Regions from separate parts of the Sphingomonas sp. DMC8 genome, predicted to be linked through region 1. Evidence: riboswitches for the same ligand, from Rfam matches in the RefSeq annotation. Region 1 holds a riboswitch; each other region holds the start of a gene.

Region 1 (4,745 bases):
ATCCAGCGCGTCGACGATCGTTACAACGCCGGCGGCTTTTTGCATTTCGATATCAGCAGCGCCGCGCAGCTATACGGCAGCTTCATGTACATGAAGGACAAGACCTTCTCGCAGATTGCGCCGTCTGCGCTTTGGCTGGGGCAGACCTATGCCGTTACCTGTAACAATCCGCTGATGAGCAGCAGCCAGCAGCAGATGCTTTGCGGCAGCAATGCGGGCACTGCCGCTACCCAGAACACCTTTATCGGCTATCGCCTCGGCGGCAACGGAACGCTGCCGCGGCGCGACGACCTGCAGCACAACTATTACCGCATGCTCGCCGGGCTGCGGGGCGATCTGGGCCATGGCTTCGGCTACGATGTCAGCGTGATGCATTCGGTTGCCTTGTACAACGAACGCTTCCTCAACGACGTCAACGTCACCAAGGCCCAGCGCGCGCTGCTTGCCGTCCCCGATGGAAAGGGCGGCGCCGTTTGCCAGTCGGTGCTCGACGGATCGGACAAGAACTGCCTTCCGATCAACGTTTTCCAGGCGGGAGGTCTGACCGGCACGCAGGCCAGCTATCTATACGCCCCCAGCCGCACCTGGGCGCGCAATACGCTGGATGTCGTGACGGGCACCATTACCGGCGATCTGGGCACCTATGGCATCAAAACGCCGTGGGCGCACGACGGCCTGAGCATCGCGCTGGGCGGCGAGCATCGTCGCGAAACGCTGTTCTTTACCGGTGACGCAATCGCAAAGCAGAACGGCACGCAGGATTCGGACGGCATCATCTCCGTCAACGAAGGATTCGGCGAATTCGAGCTTCCGCTGGTGCAGGATGCGCCCTTCGCCCGCGCGATCTCGCTGAACGGCGGTTTCCGCTACTCGTCCTATACCAACCGGCAGGATTCGACGCACTCTTCGTCGAGCTACAACACCTTCACCTACAAGACAGAATTGAGCTGGCAGGTGATCAATGCCGTGCGCCTGCGCGCGAGCTATAATCGCGCCATCCGCGCACCGAATATCGGCGAACTCTTCTCCAACCTGTCGCTGGGCAACGTCAGCACCCAGGATCCGTGCGCCGGGCCCACCCCCTCCGCCTCGCTGGCGTCCTGCCAGCTCACCGGGGTTACCGCCGCGCAATATAATGCCCATTCGATCATCGAGTGCCCGGCGGACACGTGCACTGCCCAGTTCGGCGGCAACCGCGGCCTGAAGCCGGAAAAGGCGGATACCTATACGGTCGGCATCTTGGTGGCACCGCGCGGCGGACGCAACTTCTCGTTCTCGCTCGATTATTATCACATCAAGGTACTCAACTATATCGGCAGCATCGATCCGAACACCACGATCAACGCCTGCTTCCAGACCAAGAGCCCCTATTATTGCGGCCTGTTCCATCGCGATCCGATCACCGGCGCCATCTTCGGCACCGGCTATGTCGTCGCGACCACACTCAATACCGGGTTCCTCAAGACCTCCGGTCTGGACGTGACGGGCGACCTCACCTTCCATCTCGGCAAGTTTGGCACGCTGAACACCAATCTGGTGGGCAGCTATCTGTTCGATTCGGTCAGCCAGCCGCTGCCCGGCGGCAGCACCTATGATTGCAAGGGGCTGTTCGGCTATTCCTGCGGCCAGCCTTCGCCGGCGTGGCGGCATACCGTGCGCACCACCTGGGCTCCCAGCGACGTGTTCAACCTCTCGCTCGCCTGGCGTTATATCGGCCCGACCTCGCTCAATTCGAGCACGCCGGACCCGATCGACCAGCACCTGGCCGCGTATAACTATTTCGACCTCACCGCCTCTGCAACGATCGGCAAGAACCTGTCGCTGCGGATCGGTGCGAACAACCTGTTCGACAAGAACCCGCCGGCACTCGACTCCGGGGTTCTGGTGTCCTTCGGCAACGGCAACACCTATCCCGGCGTGTACGACACGCTCGGCCGTCGCCTGTTCGCCGGCGCGACGGTGAAGTTCTGACCTCGTATCGTGCCGCCACTCAATCGGGTGGCGGCACCTTTTACCCGCCGAACAGCGCAGCCACCGCCAGCCGCGCCGCAACGAGCAGCGCCGGGCAGCGTGCCACGCTCACCGGTCGATCCCCTCCTGCGCGCGGATGCCGGCGCGGAAGGCGTGCTTGACGTCGCCGATGCTGCTGACGGTATCGGCTGCCTCCACCAGCGCCTCGTGCGCCGCGCGGCCGGTGATGACGACATGCTGCATCGCCGGGCGGGCGAGAATCGGCGGCAGCACCTCGTCCAGTTCCAGATAGCGATAGGTGATCAGGTAAGTCAGCTCGTCGAGCACGACCAGGCTGATCGCCGGATCGGCCAGCGCGGCCTTGGCCTTTTCCCAGCCCGCGCGGGCGGCGGCGATGTCGCGCTGGCGGTCCTGCGTTTCCCAGGTGAAGCCTTCGCCGCAGCGTTCCCATACGACATCGGGATGGCCGGCGAAGAAGGCGCGCTCGCCCACTTCCTCGGTGCCCTTGATGAACTGGAACACCGCCGCCTTGCGGCCATAGCCGAGCGTGCGCGCGACCATGCCGAAGGCGCTGGACGACTTGCCCTTGCCGTTGCCCGTCAGCACCAGCAACAGGCCCTTGTCCTCGATGGCGGCGGCGATCTTCGCATCGACCACCGCCTTGTGCTTCTGCGCGCGTTCACGGTGCTGGCGGTCGCGCGCTTCCTCGGTGAGGTTCATCGTGCGCGCACCCGGCGCAGGTCGGGCCGCAGCGCCAACAGTGCCGCTACTGTTCCGGCGGTCGCGGTTGCCCAGATCAGCGTCGCCAGCAGCGTCGGCGGATAATAGCGGGCAATGCGCGGCAGGAGGCCCGCCAGCGTCGGCGCGTCGAACCGGCCGCTCAGAAAATAGAAGCCGCCGCTCGACAGCAGCTCGGACACGAAGCTTGCGGCAATCAGCACCAGCGCGATGGCGGGCAGCGCCGCCAGCCGCACACCGGCACGATCGCGCATCCAGCGCCCGGCGAACCACATCACGCCGTACGCCGGCACCAGCATCGCATAGGCGGCGGTGAAGCAGAAATCGGACTGGCCGAACACGCGGATTACGACCACGTCGATCGCGAAGGTCAGCGCGAACAGCGCCGCGAACGCCAGGGTGCGCGGCACGAAGAAGCCGAGCACGAAGAAGCTGGCCAGCGCCGTCTCGGGCAGATGCACGAACGGGCTGAGCGAATGGCTGCGGGTGACGAGCGTCACCAGTGCGAGCAGCGCAAAGACGATGCGCTGGAAACGGGGGGTATCGATCATGGCATTCTCCCGGAACAGGGGGTGGAATGGCCGTTGCCGCCGCGCGGGCGGGCAAGGGGAAGCGGCGATGCACGGGCGGCATCGTGGCTGAGAGATCAGGTCAGCGGTGCTTCGACATCGGGCTTCCCTTCGGCAACAGACACGGCTTGTCGTCCGCCAAGGGATAGCCCTCGTCCGCCCGGTACATCCCGCCCGCGCGAAGGAACGACGGTACCGGGCCGGTTTCCTGACTTGCCGGATCGTCGCGCCGTCGCCGCCTTCTCGGGGGCCAGGCCCCCAATGGCATGATGGCGATGCGCTCACCGGCTACAGTTGCGGGAGCAGTGCCGGATTAAGCGGAGAACCGCCGCCCGGACTTCCCGATTAAGCCCTTTCGGGCACCCGTTACGCCGCCCGTGATAGGCGCACCACGCGACGGGCACAAGCCAGCGTGCCGGCTGCTTACTGCGCGCTGCGCCCGCGTACGATCTCTGCTTCGACGGCGACCAGCTGATCGCGAGTGATGTCGGCGATGGTCCGGGCGCCGGTGAGGATCATCGTCACCCGCAAGTCGGCCGCGATCAGCTCCAGCAGATGTTCGACGCCGGCTTGCCCCCGCGCCGCCAGCGCGTAGACATAGCTTCGGCCGAGCAGGACGCCCTGTGCGCCCAGCGCCAGCATCCGCGCCACGTCCAGCCCGGAGCGTATGCCCGAATCGGCAAGCACGGTCATGTCGCCCGCAACCGCGTCCGCCACATAGGGAAGCGCGCGCGCGGTGGGGATCGCACCATCGAGCTGGCGGCCGCCATGGTTGGAAACGATGATGGCATCTGCCCCCAGCCGTGCGGCGTCGCGCGCATCCTCCGGGTCCAATATGCCCTTCAGGACCAGCTTGCCCTTCCAGCTCTCGCGAATCCATTCGAGGTCGGACCAGCGGATCGAGGGATCGAAATTCCGCGACAGGAAACCGGTATAATCCTTCATCCGCATCCGGCGGCCGGTATAGCGCTCGATATTGCCGAAGGAGAGCGGCCGGCCCAGCACGCCCACGTCGAGCGCCCAGCGCGGATGCATCACCGCTTGCATGTACTGACGCAGCGTGGCGCCGCTGCCCGCCATGCCCGAATGACGATCGCGATAACGCGAACCCGGCGCCGGCATGTCGACCGTGAAGACCAGCGTCTTCATGCCCGCAGCCCAGGCCCGCTCGAGCGAGCCCTGCATATAGCCGCGGTCCTTGAGCACATAGAGCTGCGACCAAAGATCGCCCTCGGCATGTTCGGCGACTTCCTCGATCGAGCAGACCGATACTGTGGACAGGATATAGGGAATGCCCTTCGCCGCCGCCGCCCGCGCCGCCTGCACTTCGCCGCGCCGCGCATACATGCCGGTGGCGCCGACCGGGGCCAGCGCGAACGGCAGCGCCCAGTGGCTGCCCAGAATTTCCGTACCCAGGTCAGGCTCGCCCACGCCGTGCAGCACGCGCTGGCGAAGCGCGACGCCCTG
Region 2 (4,745 bases), on a different contig from region 1:
TGGCTCCACAGCGCGCCGTTCTGCCGCAGCAGCGTGGGATAGAGCCAGTGCGGGACCGCGCCGAGCCAGCCCCAGAAGCGCTCGAACCGCGTGGTCTGCTGCACCACCTCCCCGCTCCGGCCCGCGATGTACACGCTGGTGGCGGCCGGATCGGAATAGTCGACACGGACAAGCGGACGGTTCTGGCTATAGGTCTGCACGGTCCACTGATCGATGCCGGTTTCGGCTACCCGCATCGTCGCACTCGCGATGCCGGCCTGCGCCGCATAGTCGGACCCGATCCGGCGGAGGTCGGGCGGCGACAGCGCGGCCAGCAGAGCGCCCGTAGCGACGTCATAGCTACCAGGGTTCGATCGCACCTGCTCGATCCGCCGCTCCGGCACCGTGGCGGACACGATGCGCAGGATGGTCCGGCCCGCGATGGTCTCCAGCCGCGCCGAGGCAAGCGCAAGATCGTCGGGCAAGTCGATCCGCGCCAGCGCTGTCGCGGCGGGCAGCCGCAGGGGCGGTAACCCGCGCAGCTGCTCTGCCGGCGTCAGCCGCGGATAGTCGACATACAGCATCACGAACCCCGACAGGCACCAGAGCGTCATCACCGTGCCGATGACGACGCCCAGCCAGCGGTGTAGGACGAGGACCGCCTTGGGCATGGTCAGAAACCCAGGCCGTAGCTGACCCGCAGCGTCCGCGGCGTGCCGCGGGTGAAGTAGAGGAACCGCCCCACCCCGCTATCCGGCACCGCCGACTGGAAGCCGCGCGTGGCATAGTCGCGGTCGAACAGATTCTCGACGTTGATGCCGAAGCGGTGGCGGCGCGCCACATCGGGAAAGAGGGTCACCCCGGCATCGACAATCGCGTAGTTGCCATAGTTGCGGCGACCAAAGCCGCTCGCCGTGGCATAGGCGTCCCCCACCCAGTTGACCGAAACACTGGCGCCCACCGGCAGCCCCCGGGGACGCCAGGCGACCGTACCGCGCGCCAGCTGCTTGGGGGTGCGGTCTCTCTGGAGCGACGAACCTGCGGTACGCGCGCGGGCATAGGTGTAGCTCGCGTCCAGGTGCCAGGCATCGGCGATCACCGCGCCCAGCACTACCTCGGCACCACGCACGTTCACGCGGGACGCCGAGTTCGTGTAGATGCCGTCGGGATAGGCGGGATTGGCCGTGTCGATGTCGATCAGATGATCGATGCGCCGGGCGAAGACCGTGCCCTGCCAGTGGAGCAAGCCGCCGGCCAGGGTGCCGCCGATGGCGGCATTGATGCTCAGGCTCTCCTCGGGCTTGAGGTTCGGATTACCCAGTTCGCAACAAGGATCGATCTGATAGAGCTGGGAGGCGCTGGGCAGCAGAAACGACGTGCCGCCATTGGCCTGCACGAACAGGCTGTCGTTCAGTTCGATGCGACCGGAAACGTTCCACACCGTCTTCCGCGATCCGCTGCCGTCATTGTAGCGCAGTCCGGCCGAAAGACGCGCGCGGCGTGAAAGCTCGTCGTTGGTGCGAATCTGGAAGGTGCCGGCATGGACGCGTTCCTTGGTAGCGGCGATCCGCAGCACGTCGTCGCGTCCGCTGAACTGCTGGAAATCATAGCCGATAAGATACTCCAGCCCGCGATGCGGCCGCAGCTGCACCAGCGCGCTGCCGCCATAGTCCTTGAAGCCCCAGAAGGTGCCGGCAGGATATACCACGATCGGCGCGCCGCCGCCGATCGGGTTGCGGATCTGGACATAGGCGGTCTTCCAGTCATGGAAATAGCCCTTGAGGAACAGCTTCACCACATCGTTTCCGACATAGTCGAGCCGGACGCTGGCGATCTCCTCGTTGCGATCGTTACGGCTCTCGCGGGTGAGAGTGGGGCTGAGATTGTCGAGCTTCGCCTCGGTATGGATGTACTGGAGGTTGAATCGCCAGTCTGGGCCGAGATCGTAGCGATATTTGCCGCCGACCGACCATAGGTCGTAACCGCGCAGGCGGTCTGTCGCGCTCGGCTCCATCCGGTTAAAGGGCCGATAGCCTTCGGAGCGATTGTATGAGCCCCAGGCGACGAATTGATGCCGACCCGATCCGCCGCGCACATAGCCGCTAAGGTTGGTACCCGCGAAGCTGTCGACGCTGGCGTCGATCTGGCCCCCGAACCGGTCCGCGAAATCGCGCGTGACGACATTGATCACGCCCGCCGCAGCCTGAGTGCCATAGAACAGGCTCTCGCCGCCCTTCAACACCTCGATGCGCTCGATCATGCTGGCCGGCAGCGTGTCGTTGGGCGAGGTACTGCCATAGAGGCGGTTGTTGATGCGGATACCGTCGACGGTCCACAGCACATCCTGCGTTCGCGAACCCTGCAGCGAGACGTCGACATAGCTGAACGGGCCGCTACCGGGCTGGACGTAGAGGCCAGGTACGCCGCGCAGCGCCGTCGCGACGTCGATCGCGCCGCTTTCTTGGACCTGGGTTTCGGCGAGTACGGCAAGATCGCTGCCATAGCAGGCACGCTGGTGCGGCAGCGTCTCCTCCAGGCTGGTGCCGGTGACGACCAGCGTCTCGTCGTCGCTTTGCACCTGTGCATGGGCGGGCGGGATCGCGACGGCAACGGCAACGGCGAGCGCGGCCACGGACCGGGTAACGGACGGAAAATGCATCATTCATCCCCTTCGGCGTCGTCGACATCGGGCGGGAGCGTGCCGTTCATGCAAACGGTCGGCGCACGGCGCCGGCCGGACGCCATGGGCGACCGACGCGCGTGACCGATGCGGCTCCCGCCGCTCGTTCGTCGCTCAGACGGAGTACACCGTGCCGCGGCCCTCCCCTGGACCAAGGCAAGAGCGACCAGACGCCGGCAGGTATCCTGGCTCACGGGTCGTCGCTCGATACACACCTTCCCGGGCCTGCGGGCCCAGTGGCTGCTTCCGTAGCAGGAAGCCCGTGGATCTCGCTTACCGCTTACAGTTGCAGGGACAGCCTCGGCTTCGGACGGCATGCCGCCTTCACCGCGTTCCCTTTTAAGCCTCTCGTCGAGGCACCGGCGCGATCTGCGCTCGCGGCAACGGATGCCGAGAGCGCAGCATGGGCAGAGGCGCTCTGTCGACCGTGCAAGGTAGCGGCCTCCATCCTCCACTCAGGGTGTGGATCGCTCCACGCCTGGACAGTGCTCTGATCAAAAAGAGGCGGCGACCAGGCCCCAGCAACCTAGATACGTTGCACGGCAGACGTAGCAGTGCCGAATCAATTCGGACATCAGCCAGCACCGCTTGCGTGCACTGGCTGCGGCTCTCGATGGCCCTGCAACCTCGGCATTTTAGCCGTATAGTCTGACATGCTCTCCTCCCTTGTTCATCGCATCTTCGTCGGGATGCTATGTCCAGAAAGGTACGGAACCGAAGGTCGCAACGGTTAGGTTACGGTGCTGCCGGATAAGTGTAACCCGCTGCGAGGGACCACGGAGATTTCTTCCGATGCCCTGCCGAAGGAGTGTCTCCGGAACCTGTTCTCGACTGTTCGCTCCTGAAACTCACCGGCTCCGCAGTAGCAAGGCTCGCTGTAGCCACGCAGGCCGCCGCACCCTCAGGATTCGCGCGCCGCCCATCGTCAGATCCGAACCTTGAGCGTGGTGGCCCACTTTTCGCGGGGCTTGGCGGAACAAGGCGAGAGACCCCGTCAACCGCGATTTTATCGCCGTTTTCCGCGGATTTCTACAATGTTCTCAATATGTACTGGTGCCCCTGGCCGGACTCGAACCAGCATGCCTTGCGGCGTTCGATTTTGAGTCGAATGCGTCTACCAATTTCGCCACAGGGGCAGCGAAGGCGGCACGGCTAGACGAAGCGCGCGCCGCCCGCAAGCGCCTTCACAATTCCTCGCGCACCTGGGCATGCGCCAGCAGCGCGAACAGCACCGACCCGCCCAGGATATTCCCCAAGAGCGCCGGCGCCAGAAAGCCGAACAGCACCCAGCCCAGGCTCGCCTCCCCCGCCAGCCACAACAGCCACGCCTCCACCGCACCCGCCACCACATGGGCAAAGCCCCCCAGCGAAATGAAATAGGTGCAGAACAGGACGACGAAGAACTCCTGCCGCCGCGCCCCCGGCAGCGACCAGGCCACCGCCGCCATCAGACCCCCCCGGCACCCCTGCCCGCACCGCCGCCCAGCCGCTATGTTCGGCCAGGCTGCGCGAGGTTTCCAGCATCGCCGCCGTCGCTTCCGGCGTACCCGACCAGCCGGCGGAGACCAGCCAGGCGATCAGCAGCGTGCCGCCCATATTCGCCACGAACACCAGCCCCCCATAGCCGCGCCAGCCGCCCCAGGTTGCGCGGCGTCGGATCGGCCGCAGCCGGGATCACCGCCGACAGGGTGCTTTCGGTAAACAACTGCAATCGGCCCAGAATCACGATCATGAAGCCCAGCGAATAGCCGATACTCGCCACCGCCGGCCGCCATGGCGCATCGGGCAGATGGCTTTCGATCAGCGCCCGCCCCAGCACCGAGGCCGCCATCGCGATCCCCGCCACCACCCCCGACCAGAGCAGCGAGCCCGCCGGCCGGTCGAGCTCCTCATCCCCCTGCCGGCGTATCGCCTCGTGAATGACGCGCGAGGGCGCAGCGCGGCGGCGGGCGATCTCGTCCTCCTCGGCGGCGGGGAGCTGGGCCTCGTCGCCGTCCGCGGCGTCGCTTGGGGATGGTTGCATCCCCGCTGAACGCCGCGGACGGGTGGAGGTTGCCCCGCCAGCTTACCGTCAGGCGTCGATCGC
Region 3 (4,745 bases), 540 kb from region 1:
GGTGCCTTCATGCACTTCGCCGATCTTGTAGGACTTGCCGGTGTAATAGAGGATGCGCTCGGTCGTGGTCGTCTTGCCGGCGTCGATATGCGCCATGATGCCGATATTGCGGTAACGCTCGAGCGGATGGCTGCGGGCCATGATCGTGGTTTCCTTGAAGTTTTGGGGAGCCGGACCGTCCAGCTCCCCAATATGTAGGTAAGAAAATTACCAGCGGTAGTGGCTGAAGGCGCGGTTCGCTTCCGCCATGCGGTGCGTGTCTTCGCGCTTCTTCACCGCGTTGCCGCGGTTGTTCGCCGCATCCATCAGCTCACCCGAAAGACGGGCAGCCATGGTGTGCTCGCTGCGGTTGCGGGCCGAGGCGATCAGCCAGCGGATCGCCAGCGCCTGGGCACGCTCCGGACGGACTTCGACCGGAACCTGGTAGGTCGCACCACCGACGCGGCGGCTGCGGACCTCGATGCCCGGCTTCACATTGTTCAGGGCGTCGTGGAACACGCCGATCGGCTCGCGCTTGGCGCGCTGCTCGATGGTTTCCAGGGCACCATAGACGATCGCTTCTGCAACGGCCTTCTTGCCGTCCAGCATGACCGAATTCATGAACTTCGACAGAACCTGATCCCCATAAACGGGATCGGGCAGGATTTCCCGCTTCTCGGGACGACGACGACGTGCCATCTCACTTAATTCCTTCTGAACTTCAGCCGATCCGGAACCCGTCCGGGGCTTACTATGGCCTGATTACTTCGGACGCTTCGCGCCGTACTTCGAACGGCTCTGCTTGCGGTCCTTGACACCCTGGGTATCGAGCACGCCGCGCAGGACGTGGTAGCGCACGCCGGGAAGGTCGCGCACACGGCCGCCGCGGATGAGCACAACCGAGTGCTCCTGCAGGTTGTGGCCTTCACCCGGAATGTAGCTGATGACTTCGCGCTGGTTGGTCAGGCGAACCTTGGCAACCTTGCGGAGCGCCGAGTTCGGCTTCTTCGGGGTGGTGGTGTAGACACGGGTGCAGACGCCGCGCTTCTGCGGGTTCTGTTCCATCGCAGGGACCTTCGACTTGGCCTTCTGCGGTTCGCGGCCCTTGCGGACCAGCTGGTTAATCGTCGGCATGAAGCCCTTCACCTTTCAAGTGGTTACTTTGCTGGAGCCCTGTTGGACAGAATACGAAAAAGCCCCGGCGGCATTCTTGCCCCCCGGGCGATTGCGTCTCCAGCAACGTTCAGCTCTTATTCCAAAGCGGGATGGCACCTTTGAAGACCAGCCCACGTGGAACGGCGCGCCTATACCGATGTGCCCGGTTGCGGTCAACCACTTCCACCCCGCCCCATCTCGGGGATTCACGGAGGCTGTAGCGGGCCTTGCGCTGTGCTAACGCCCCTGCGGGATTCGGATCAAGGGTTGGGGATCAGGCATGTTCAACGGCAATCGCGGTCGCGAGGAACGTCAGGCGGCACCGGCCGCACCGGCCAATGGCAAGCGCGGCATGTTTTCGGTGATCGGCGCCGATATCGTCATCACCGGCAACCTCACCGCCACGGCCGATCTGCATGTCGACGGGCGCATTGAGGGCGATGTCGATTGCGGCACGCTGGCGCAGGGCGCCGAAAGCCAGATTTTCGGCAGCGTGCGCGCAGACACGGCCCGCATCGCCGGCAGCATCGAAGGATCGGTGCATGTCCGCCAGCTTACGGTCGAACGCTCCGCGCGAATCGTCGGCGATGTCGAATATGAGACGATCACCATCGAACAGGGTGGCCATGTCGATGGCCGGCTGAAGCATCTCCAGCCCGGCGCCCCGGCCGCCGCGCCGGTGCCGCTACAGATTGCGAGCGAAGCGGCGGCCTGACGCCGCCGCTTCGCCCTGCGGGGCCTTACTGGCCGCGAATTTTGTCGAGATGATCGGCCACCACCTTGGCGGTCGAATCGGCGAAGTCGCGCAGCGCCGGCACGTCGCCGCCCTGAGCATAGCTGCGCAACACCGCCAGCGCCTGCTCGTGCGCCTTCACCTGCTGCGAGCGATAGGCCGAGTCGAAATCGGCACCCGTCGCCGAGCGCAGCGTTGCCAGATTGGCCTTTTGCTCGGCAGTCATCGTCGGGTCGGGTGTGAGCGGCGGGGTCGCCTTGCCCGATGCCTTCCGCAGCTTTTCGGTCGAGTCGTTATGGTCCTTCACCATCTCCTTGCCGAAATCCTTCAGCTTGCTGTCCGTCGCATTCTGTTCGGCAAGCTGCCCGGCTGCGATTTCATAGGCGTCGCTGGCGGCCATGGTGTTGACGAATTTCTGGCCCGACATCGGCGCGGCGGCGGTTTCGTTGCCGGCCATGCCGTTCATCGCATTCGCATCCATGCCGCTGACATTTTCGTCGGCGGGCATGCTGGTGACCATATTGTCGGTGTTGCCCGCTGCCATGCCGTTGTCGGCACGTTCGCCGCCATTGTGGCAGGCGGCAAGGGCGGCGACCGGCAAGACGCCAAGGATCAACAACGATTTCTTCATGAGCGCATCCTCCTGTTTCCTTGGCGCGATTGAACGCGCGGGCGGTATCGCCGTTCCGCAACGCCCTCAGATCGCCCCGAAACTTTGCCGCTCCGGCGAAACGACTTGGAGAAAAGGGAGGGAATACTGATGCAGGTTAGTCTTTCGGGCGGGACTTGCCCCGCCCCGCCGCTTGCCGCTACACGCCGGCGCGTGACGGGTGTCCCCCTTGGCCGGGGGATGAAAAGGGAATTCGGTCCGCAAGTCCGAAGCTGCCCCCGCAACTGTAGCCGGCGAGCCTGCACGCCACACAGCCACTGGACCTGTTCCGGGAAGGCGGCGTGCTCAGGCGATGACCCGGAAGCCAGGAGACCTGCCCGCCACAGTCGATTCCTTTGCGCGGGCGGGGTGTACCGGGCGAACGGGGCTGAAATCCCCGCGTGAGCGACACCAAACTAGCGGCGTGTCCCGGTCCCCGGGGCGGGCCCGTTTCGAGGTGTCTTGAAGCAATGCGTTACCTGAACTTCCTTTGCGCGACCGGTGCCCTGCTGGCGCCGTTCGCGGCCCATGCCCAGCAGGACGATTCCACCAAGCCGGACAACGAAGTCGTCGTCGTCGCCAGTGGCGTTACCCAGCCGATCGACCAGGTCGGCCGTTCGGTCACCATCATTGACCGCGCCGAAATCGAGCAGCGCCAGACGCTGGTGCTGTCGGACCTGCTGGCCACCACGCCCGGCGTCACCGTCAACCGCAATGGCGGCATGGGCACGCAGACGAATGTGAACATCCGCGGCGCGCAGAGCGAACAGACGCTGGTGCTGATCGACGGCATTCGCGTGAACGACCCTTCCTCGACCGGCGGCGCCTATAATTTCGGCAGCCTGCTCGCCGGCTCGATCGAGCGGGTGGAGGTGCTGCGCGGCCCCAATTCGGTGATCTGGGGCAGCCAGGCGATCGGCGGCGTCGTCAACGTCACCACGCTGCAGGGCAGCGAAGGCCTGAAAGCCCGCGCCAATGCCGAAGGCGGCAGCTATGGCACGTTCAGCGGCAATGCCGCACTCGCCGGCGGCAATGACCGCATCACCGCCGGGCTGACCGCCGGCTATACTACCACCGACGGTATTTCCGCCGCCGCCAATGGCAAGGAGGCCGATGGCTATCGCCAGTTCGGCGCGACCGGCAATGTTCAGGTCAAGCTGGTCGAGGGCCTGTCGCTCGACCTTCGCGGCTATTATGCCGACAGCAAGGTGGATCTCGACGGCTATGCCCCGCCCACCTATGCGTTCGGTGACACCGGCGAATATGCCAAGACGCGCGAGTTCTACGGCTATGCGGGGCTGAAGGGCGACCTGTTCGGCGGCAAGCTCCACAACCGGCTGGGTTTCACCTATTCGAACATTACCCGCGACAGCTATGATCCCGCCGCGACGCCGACGCTGGAATATGCCTATCGCGGCCGCGCCGAGCGCTACCTCTATCAGGGCGACGCACAGTTGCTCGATCAATTGCGCCTCGTGTTCGGTGCCGAACATGAAGACAGCCGCATCCGCTTCAGCGATGGCGGCCCGGGCACCACGGCCAGGTCGGTCGGCATCACCAGCGTCTATGGCCAGGCGATCGTGACGCCGGTGGCGCCGGTGACGGTGACGGCGGGCGTGCGCAACGACGACCACGACACGTTCGGCAATCACTGGACCTGGAACACCGATCTGGCGGTGCGCGCCACCCCCGACACGCTGCTCCATGTCAGCTATGGCGAAGGCTTCAAGGCTCCGACACTCTATCAGCTTTACAGCGCCTATGGGAATGCGGCCCTGAAGCCGGAAACCGCCAAAAGCTATGAAGCGGGCATCCGCCAGTCGATCGCCGGCAATCAGGTCGCGATCGGCTTCACCTGGTTCCACCGCGATGCCGACAACCAGATCGACTATAACTTCGTCACCTCGAGCTATTACAACATCGGCAACACCCGCGCCGAGGGCGTGGAGCTGGAAGCGGTGCTGCACCCGGTCGCGGCCTTCACGGTGCGCGGCAGCTTCACCCATGTCTATGCGCAGAGCCTGAGCGGCAGCACGCTGGGCAAGGATCTGCCGCGCCGCCCGCGTGACACCGGCAGCGTTTCGGCCGATTACCGCTTCCCGTTCGGGCTTTCGATCGGTGGCACGGTGACGATGGTGGGTGACAGCTTCAACGATGCGGGCAACAAGACGCGGATCGACGGCTATGCGCTGGCCAGCATCCGCGCCGAAATGCCGGTCAATCGCCTGC
Region 4 (4,745 bases), on a different contig from region 1:
AAGCGCATCGACATTCCAACCCTTCAGCAGATGCTGGGCGGCCCAGAGCAGATAGCGGCCGTCGCCCTCCCGATGGTCCGGGGGATAAACATCGGTCAGCCGATAGAGCGCAACCAGCGCCTCTACACCAATCCGGTCGCTTTCCAGCTTGGTAGCCGGGTCTTCGCGCAGACGCTTGGCGGCTAGCTCGGGATCCTCGATGGTAACGGTCGCCGGGTTCACCCCGGCCTGCGCCTCGCGCTCCAGCCGCTCGATATGCAGCGCATATTGCATATCGTCGATGCTGTTGCCGTTTGCGGAGAAGAAGAAATTGCTGTCGACTTGGCTCTGGCGCACCCATGCGAGATAGTCCGGAAAGCCATGCTCGGTGGCCGTGACATAGCCTTCGCAGTTACAAAAGATCAGGTCGAGCAACGGACCCAGCGGATTCCAGATCAGCCGCATATAGGGCTCGAGCGGGCGATCGAAGGTGGCACCCAACAACAACCGTTTCGGCTCTGTATCCAGGATGGCGATACGATAATCGAGCAGGGAGTGGATGCGTGCCGAGGTATCCACAAAGGGTTGCCGGGCGGAATGTTCGCGCGCAGTCGCACGAAGCTTGAACAACCCCTTGAGCACCATGCGCAGTCGCGATTCGAACGTAACGCTTTCGAACGCATCGACAAATCCCTGCCGGATCGGCGCAGTGAGCGTAAGATCGCTTACGGACTCAAGGTGTTTGCTGCTGATCATCTTGTGCATCGTACATCCCCCTCTTTGCGCAACGCGGCCACCACGCGATCCCGGCGAGAAGCTGCATCAAGGGAGTGGAAAATGTCTGTGGGTTTTCGCACGAGCGGTCACGACGCCCCCGTTCACATGTGCGAAAAATCACATTGAGACTGTGGCCTTGGCCACTGTTGCCGCCTTCAAACTGCGGCATGGAAAGCCTTGAGCAGCAGGGAAATTCGTTATGGTTATGCACGCCACACGCGATAATCGAAACGAAACGGTCCTGCCGCGCAAGCGGGTGCCGCGGGTGCGTAGCTGGCGGACGAACGAGACTACCGACCGGCGTATTGCTGCGCACCTTGAGGAAGCCACCATGTCCACGCCACGGCATCTCATCGACGCGCTGGAGTCGCTGTCCAGTGCCGTCATCGAGGCAACGGGAAGCTGGGCATTTCTCGCTTCCGAGCGCATCCAGCTCGTTGACGCCGCCCATAAGGCGGCGTGGTTGCTCGTGCGCGTCAACCGGAACGAAGGGTTGATCGCGCGCCACCCCGATCTCGCCGATGTCATCGCCAGCACCTATGCTGCCACCCACGCGCTGCATGGTGTCCGTCGGCTGGGACAAGGATCGGAAGCGCTGACCGACCTGTTGACGTTGTTGGTCCGGGTGGACGACCTGTTGCCCGTCAGCGCGCAGATCTATCAGTAAAGCCCCCCGGCTACAGCTCGTTCTGCCTCCGGCTTGATCGGCGGCTCCAAACCCCTTAACCCGTCACACGCGACCGGTTCCCCGAGAGGGGATTAAAAGGGAACGGGGTTCAAGACCCCGGCTGCCCCTGCAACTGTGAGCGGCGAGCCGTTCGGCCATATGCCATTGGGCGTTTCGATGCCCGAGAAGGCGGCCGGACTGAGGCATGGACCCGCAAGCCAGGAGACCTGCCGTTCGCGGTCGTTCCTCGGGCGGACAGGGTGCGCCGACCGGGCGGGGATTTCCTCGAGCGACGACAGCAAGGCTCGCGCGGCGTGGCGCGGGGCGCTGGCGCGCGTGATCGTGTTTCAGGCTGCTCCCGTCCAACGCCGCACGTGCATCGTGATGGCTCGGGAGTGGTTTTGATGGTTCGAGTTCGTGTTTTCATGTCGCATGCGGGCGCAGCGTTCAGCTGCGCGAGGGCGTCGCGATGACGATGCTGCGGCCCGTTGCCGATGGCGTCGCCATCGTTGCGTGCAGTACCTGCCGTCATGGCGCGGAACTGCGAGAGGATGCCGAAGGCGTACGCGGTGGCGCACGGCTTGCGGAAGCACTGGAGTCGCTGACGGCGGGAGACGAACGCTATAGCGGCATCGCAGTACATCGCATGCCCTGCCTGTTCGCGTGCGCCGAGCATTGCACGGTGCATCTGCGCGGTCCGGGGAGGATGGGCTATGTGCTCGGACGCTTTGCGCCGCAGAGCGATGATGCCCGCGCGATCCTCGATTTCGCGGCCGAATATGCCGCCAGCGAAGACGGGTGCGTCCCCTATGCGCGATGGCCGCAGGGCGTGCGAGGGCACTTCCTTGTCCGCACCCCGCCCGCCGGAATGCTTCCCGAATGAGCGGCTTTCCCAGCGTTGCAGCCTTTGAAGCCGTGCTGTCAGCGCTCCCCCATGCCGATATGCACGCCGCGGAGAAAGCGCGGGCGCGGCAGGCGCAGCTTACCAAGCCTGCGGGATCGCTCGGGCGGCTCGAGGAGATCGCACTGTTCCTCGCCGGATGGCAGGGTCGGCCCATTCCGCGCATCGAACGCGCGGAGGCGATTGTCTTCGCCGGTAATCACGGCATCGCCGCGCAAGGCGTCAGCGCCTTCCCGGCGGAAGTGACCGCACAAATGGTCGCCAATTTCGAGGCTGGCGGCGCAGCGATCAATGCGCTGGCGGATGCAGCCGATGTGGCGCTGAAGGTCGTCCCGATCGACATCGACCGCCCCACTGCCGATTTCACCATGGCTCCCGCGATGGACGAAGCGGAATGCCTCGCGGCCCTGTCGATCGGCGCACAGGCCGTCGATCCTGCCCTCGACCTGCTGCTTCTGGGTGAAATGGGCATCGCCAATTCGGCAAGTGCGGCCGCACTATGCCAGCGCAGCTTTGGCGGCGAGCCAGCGGACTGGGTTGGGCCGGGCACCGGCGTACACGGCCCCGCGCTCGAGGCGAAGCGGATGGCGGTCGCCCGCGCCATTACCCACCATGCCCGAGCCCCGCACAGCGCATTCGAGACGATGCGGCGCGTTGGCGGTCGCGAAATCGCGGCCATCGCCGGGGCGGTGCTCGCAGCACGGCAATATGGCATTCCCGTGCTGCTGGACGGATATATCTGCTGCGCGGCGCTGGCTCCACTAGCGGCAGCGGCGCCGGACATCACGGCCCACTGCATCGCCAGCCATTGTTCGGCGGAACCCGGACATGGCTTGCTGCTCGAACGGCTTGGGCTGGATCCACTGCTGCGCCTCGACATGCGCCTGGGCGAAGCCAGCGGCGCAGCCGTCGCGGCACTGCTCCTGCGCGCGGCAGTGAAGGTGCACGCCGAGATGGCAACCTTCGCCGAGGCAGGAGTGGCCGGCGCAGCATGAGCAGTGTACTGGTACACCTGTTACGGCATGGAGCAACCGAGGTGGACGGGCGGCTGATCGGCCGAACGGACGCCATGCCATCCCCCGAAGGCGTGCAATCCTGTCTGGCGCGCGCGATGCGGCTCGAGGTCGACAGCGTCCATTGCTCCACCTTGGCGCGGGCGCGCGCCCCCGCTCTCGCGCTTGCCGCCGCCTTCGACCGGCCACTGCACGAAGATGCCCGGTGGTGCGAGCTGGATTTCGGTGTGTGGGACGGCATGGCACTCGATGCCATCGATCCCGACGCGCTGGCGCGCTTTCGTCGCGACCCTTGTGGTACTCCGCCCCCGGGAGGCGAAAGCTGGTCCGCATTGGTTGCCCGCGTCGGTGCGGCGCTAGCAATGCTGCGGGGAACCGCGTTGGTGGTCGCCCACGGCGGGACGATGCGCGCCGCGCTTGCCGCGGCGTGCCGGATCGATTTCCCTTCGCTCTGGGCGTTCCACCTGCCCCATGCCGCGTTGCTGACCATAAGATTATGGCCTGGGCATCCCGGGGGCGGCGAAATTATTGGGCTAGTGGCGTGAAGCGCTTCCTTGTCGCCCTGCAGTTTCTGACGCGCCTGCCGCTGCCGCAAGTCCACGCCGACGCTGCCGATTTCGCAGCGTCGATACGGTGGTTTCCGCTTGTCGGCGGCGTGATCGGCGCTGTGATGACCGCACCAGCGCTGCTGTTTGCACCCGTAGATGGTTGGGTCGCCGCCCTGGCGGCTCTGCTCCTGTGGGTCGGCATCACGGGCGCGCTCCATCTCGACGGGCTTGCCGACATCGCCGATGCTGCCGGCGCCGCGCACAAGGGCCGCGAACGCATCGCCGCAGTGCTCGCCGATCCCCATGTCGGCAGTTTCGGCCTTGTCGCCGTTGTGCTGCAGCTGCTCGCCAAGCTCGTACTGTTGCATGCAGTGCTGACCGGCGGCGGCAGGTGGTACATCGCTCTGATCCCTGCCGCCGCACGGATGGGTCCGCTTGTCTGGGCGCGCTGGCTGCCGCCCTTGCATCAAGGGCTTGGCATGCGCTTCTGCGGCGCGGTCAGGCTGGATACGATCGGCTTCTGGGCCATCCTGTTGCTGCTGACCTTTGCCATATTGCCAGAACTGGCGCTCGCGCCGCTGCTGTTCTTCCTGTGGGGACGTTGGCTCTGCCGGACGATCGGCGGTATCTCCGGCGATGGCCATGGTGCCGGAATCGAGCTGGTTGAGACCGGCCTGCTCGCCGCCACTTTCGCTGGTCAGCTGTTGCGATGAGCGATGCGCTGACGCTACATGGTGGCGATATAGACGCAGCCATTGCCCGGTATGGCGGAGAGCGGGCCGACTGGCTCGATCTTTCGACAGGGATAAATCCCACGCCCTGGCCGGGCGCCGCGGCGGTTCCGATCGACTGGCAGACCC

The links. Region 1 has a riboswitch for cobalamin ahead of ACT53K_RS00185 (hypothetical protein). Riboswitches for the same ligand answer to the same signal wherever they lie in the genome.
Region 2: it holds a riboswitch for cobalamin, as region 1 does, so the genes downstream of both, ACT53K_RS17335 (TonB-dependent receptor plug domain-containing protein) here and ACT53K_RS00185 (hypothetical protein) in region 1, are expected to answer to the same signal.
Region 3: it holds a riboswitch for cobalamin, as region 1 does, so the genes downstream of both, ACT53K_RS02775 (TonB-dependent receptor plug domain-containing protein) here and ACT53K_RS00185 (hypothetical protein) in region 1, are expected to answer to the same signal.
Region 4: it holds a riboswitch for cobalamin, as region 1 does, so the genes downstream of both, ACT53K_RS06685 (DUF1636 domain-containing protein) here and ACT53K_RS00185 (hypothetical protein) in region 1, are expected to answer to the same signal.

The regions. Positions count from the first base shown of each region.
Region 1 is NZ_JBQUYV010000001.1:32,110-36,854, reverse strand. Features, by position in the region: gene ACT53K_RS00195 (TonB-dependent receptor domain-containing protein) at 1-1,971, shown strand, start outside; gene cobO (cob(I)yrinic acid a,c-diamide adenosyltransferase) at 2,080-2,691, opposite strand; gene ACT53K_RS00185 (hypothetical protein) at 2,688-3,260, opposite strand; cobalamin riboswitch at 3,460-3,660, opposite strand; gene lldD (FMN-dependent L-lactate dehydrogenase LldD) at 3,702-4,745, opposite strand, start outside.
Region 2 is NZ_JBQUYV010000009.1:103,009-107,753, reverse strand. Features, by position in the region: gene ACT53K_RS17340 (PepSY domain-containing protein) at 1-650, opposite strand, end outside; gene ACT53K_RS17335 (TonB-dependent receptor plug domain-containing protein) at 653-2,641, opposite strand; cobalamin riboswitch at 2,818-3,038, opposite strand; tRNA gene ACT53K_RS17330 (tRNA-Leu) at 3,711-3,795, opposite strand; gene ACT53K_RS17325 (formate/nitrite transporter family protein) at 3,844-4,107, opposite strand; gene ACT53K_RS17320 (formate/nitrite transporter family protein) at 4,149-4,682, opposite strand; gene ACT53K_RS17315 (SRPBCC family protein) at 4,731-4,745, opposite strand, start outside.
Region 3 is NZ_JBQUYV010000001.1:574,338-579,082, reverse strand. Features, by position in the region: gene fusA (elongation factor G) at 1-141, opposite strand, end outside; gene rpsG (30S ribosomal protein S7) at 208-678, opposite strand; gene rpsL (30S ribosomal protein S12) at 742-1,113, opposite strand; gene ACT53K_RS02785 (bactofilin family protein) at 1,415-1,849, shown strand; gene ACT53K_RS02780 (DUF4142 domain-containing protein) at 1,875-2,498, opposite strand; cobalamin riboswitch at 2,679-2,872, shown strand; gene ACT53K_RS02775 (TonB-dependent receptor plug domain-containing protein) at 2,987-4,745, shown strand, end outside.
Region 4 is NZ_JBQUYV010000002.1:567,396-572,140, reverse strand. Features, by position in the region: gene ACT53K_RS06695 (hypothetical protein) at 1-744, opposite strand, end outside; gene ACT53K_RS06690 (hypothetical protein) at 1,088-1,423, shown strand; cobalamin riboswitch at 1,481-1,672, shown strand; gene ACT53K_RS06685 (DUF1636 domain-containing protein) at 1,899-2,306, shown strand; gene cobT (nicotinate-nucleotide--dimethylbenzimidazole phosphoribosyltransferase) at 2,303-3,319, shown strand; gene ACT53K_RS06675 (histidine phosphatase family protein) at 3,316-3,882, shown strand; gene cobS (adenosylcobinamide-GDP ribazoletransferase) at 3,879-4,598, shown strand; gene ACT53K_RS06665 (aminotransferase class I/II-fold pyridoxal phosphate-dependent enzyme) at 4,595-4,745, shown strand, end outside.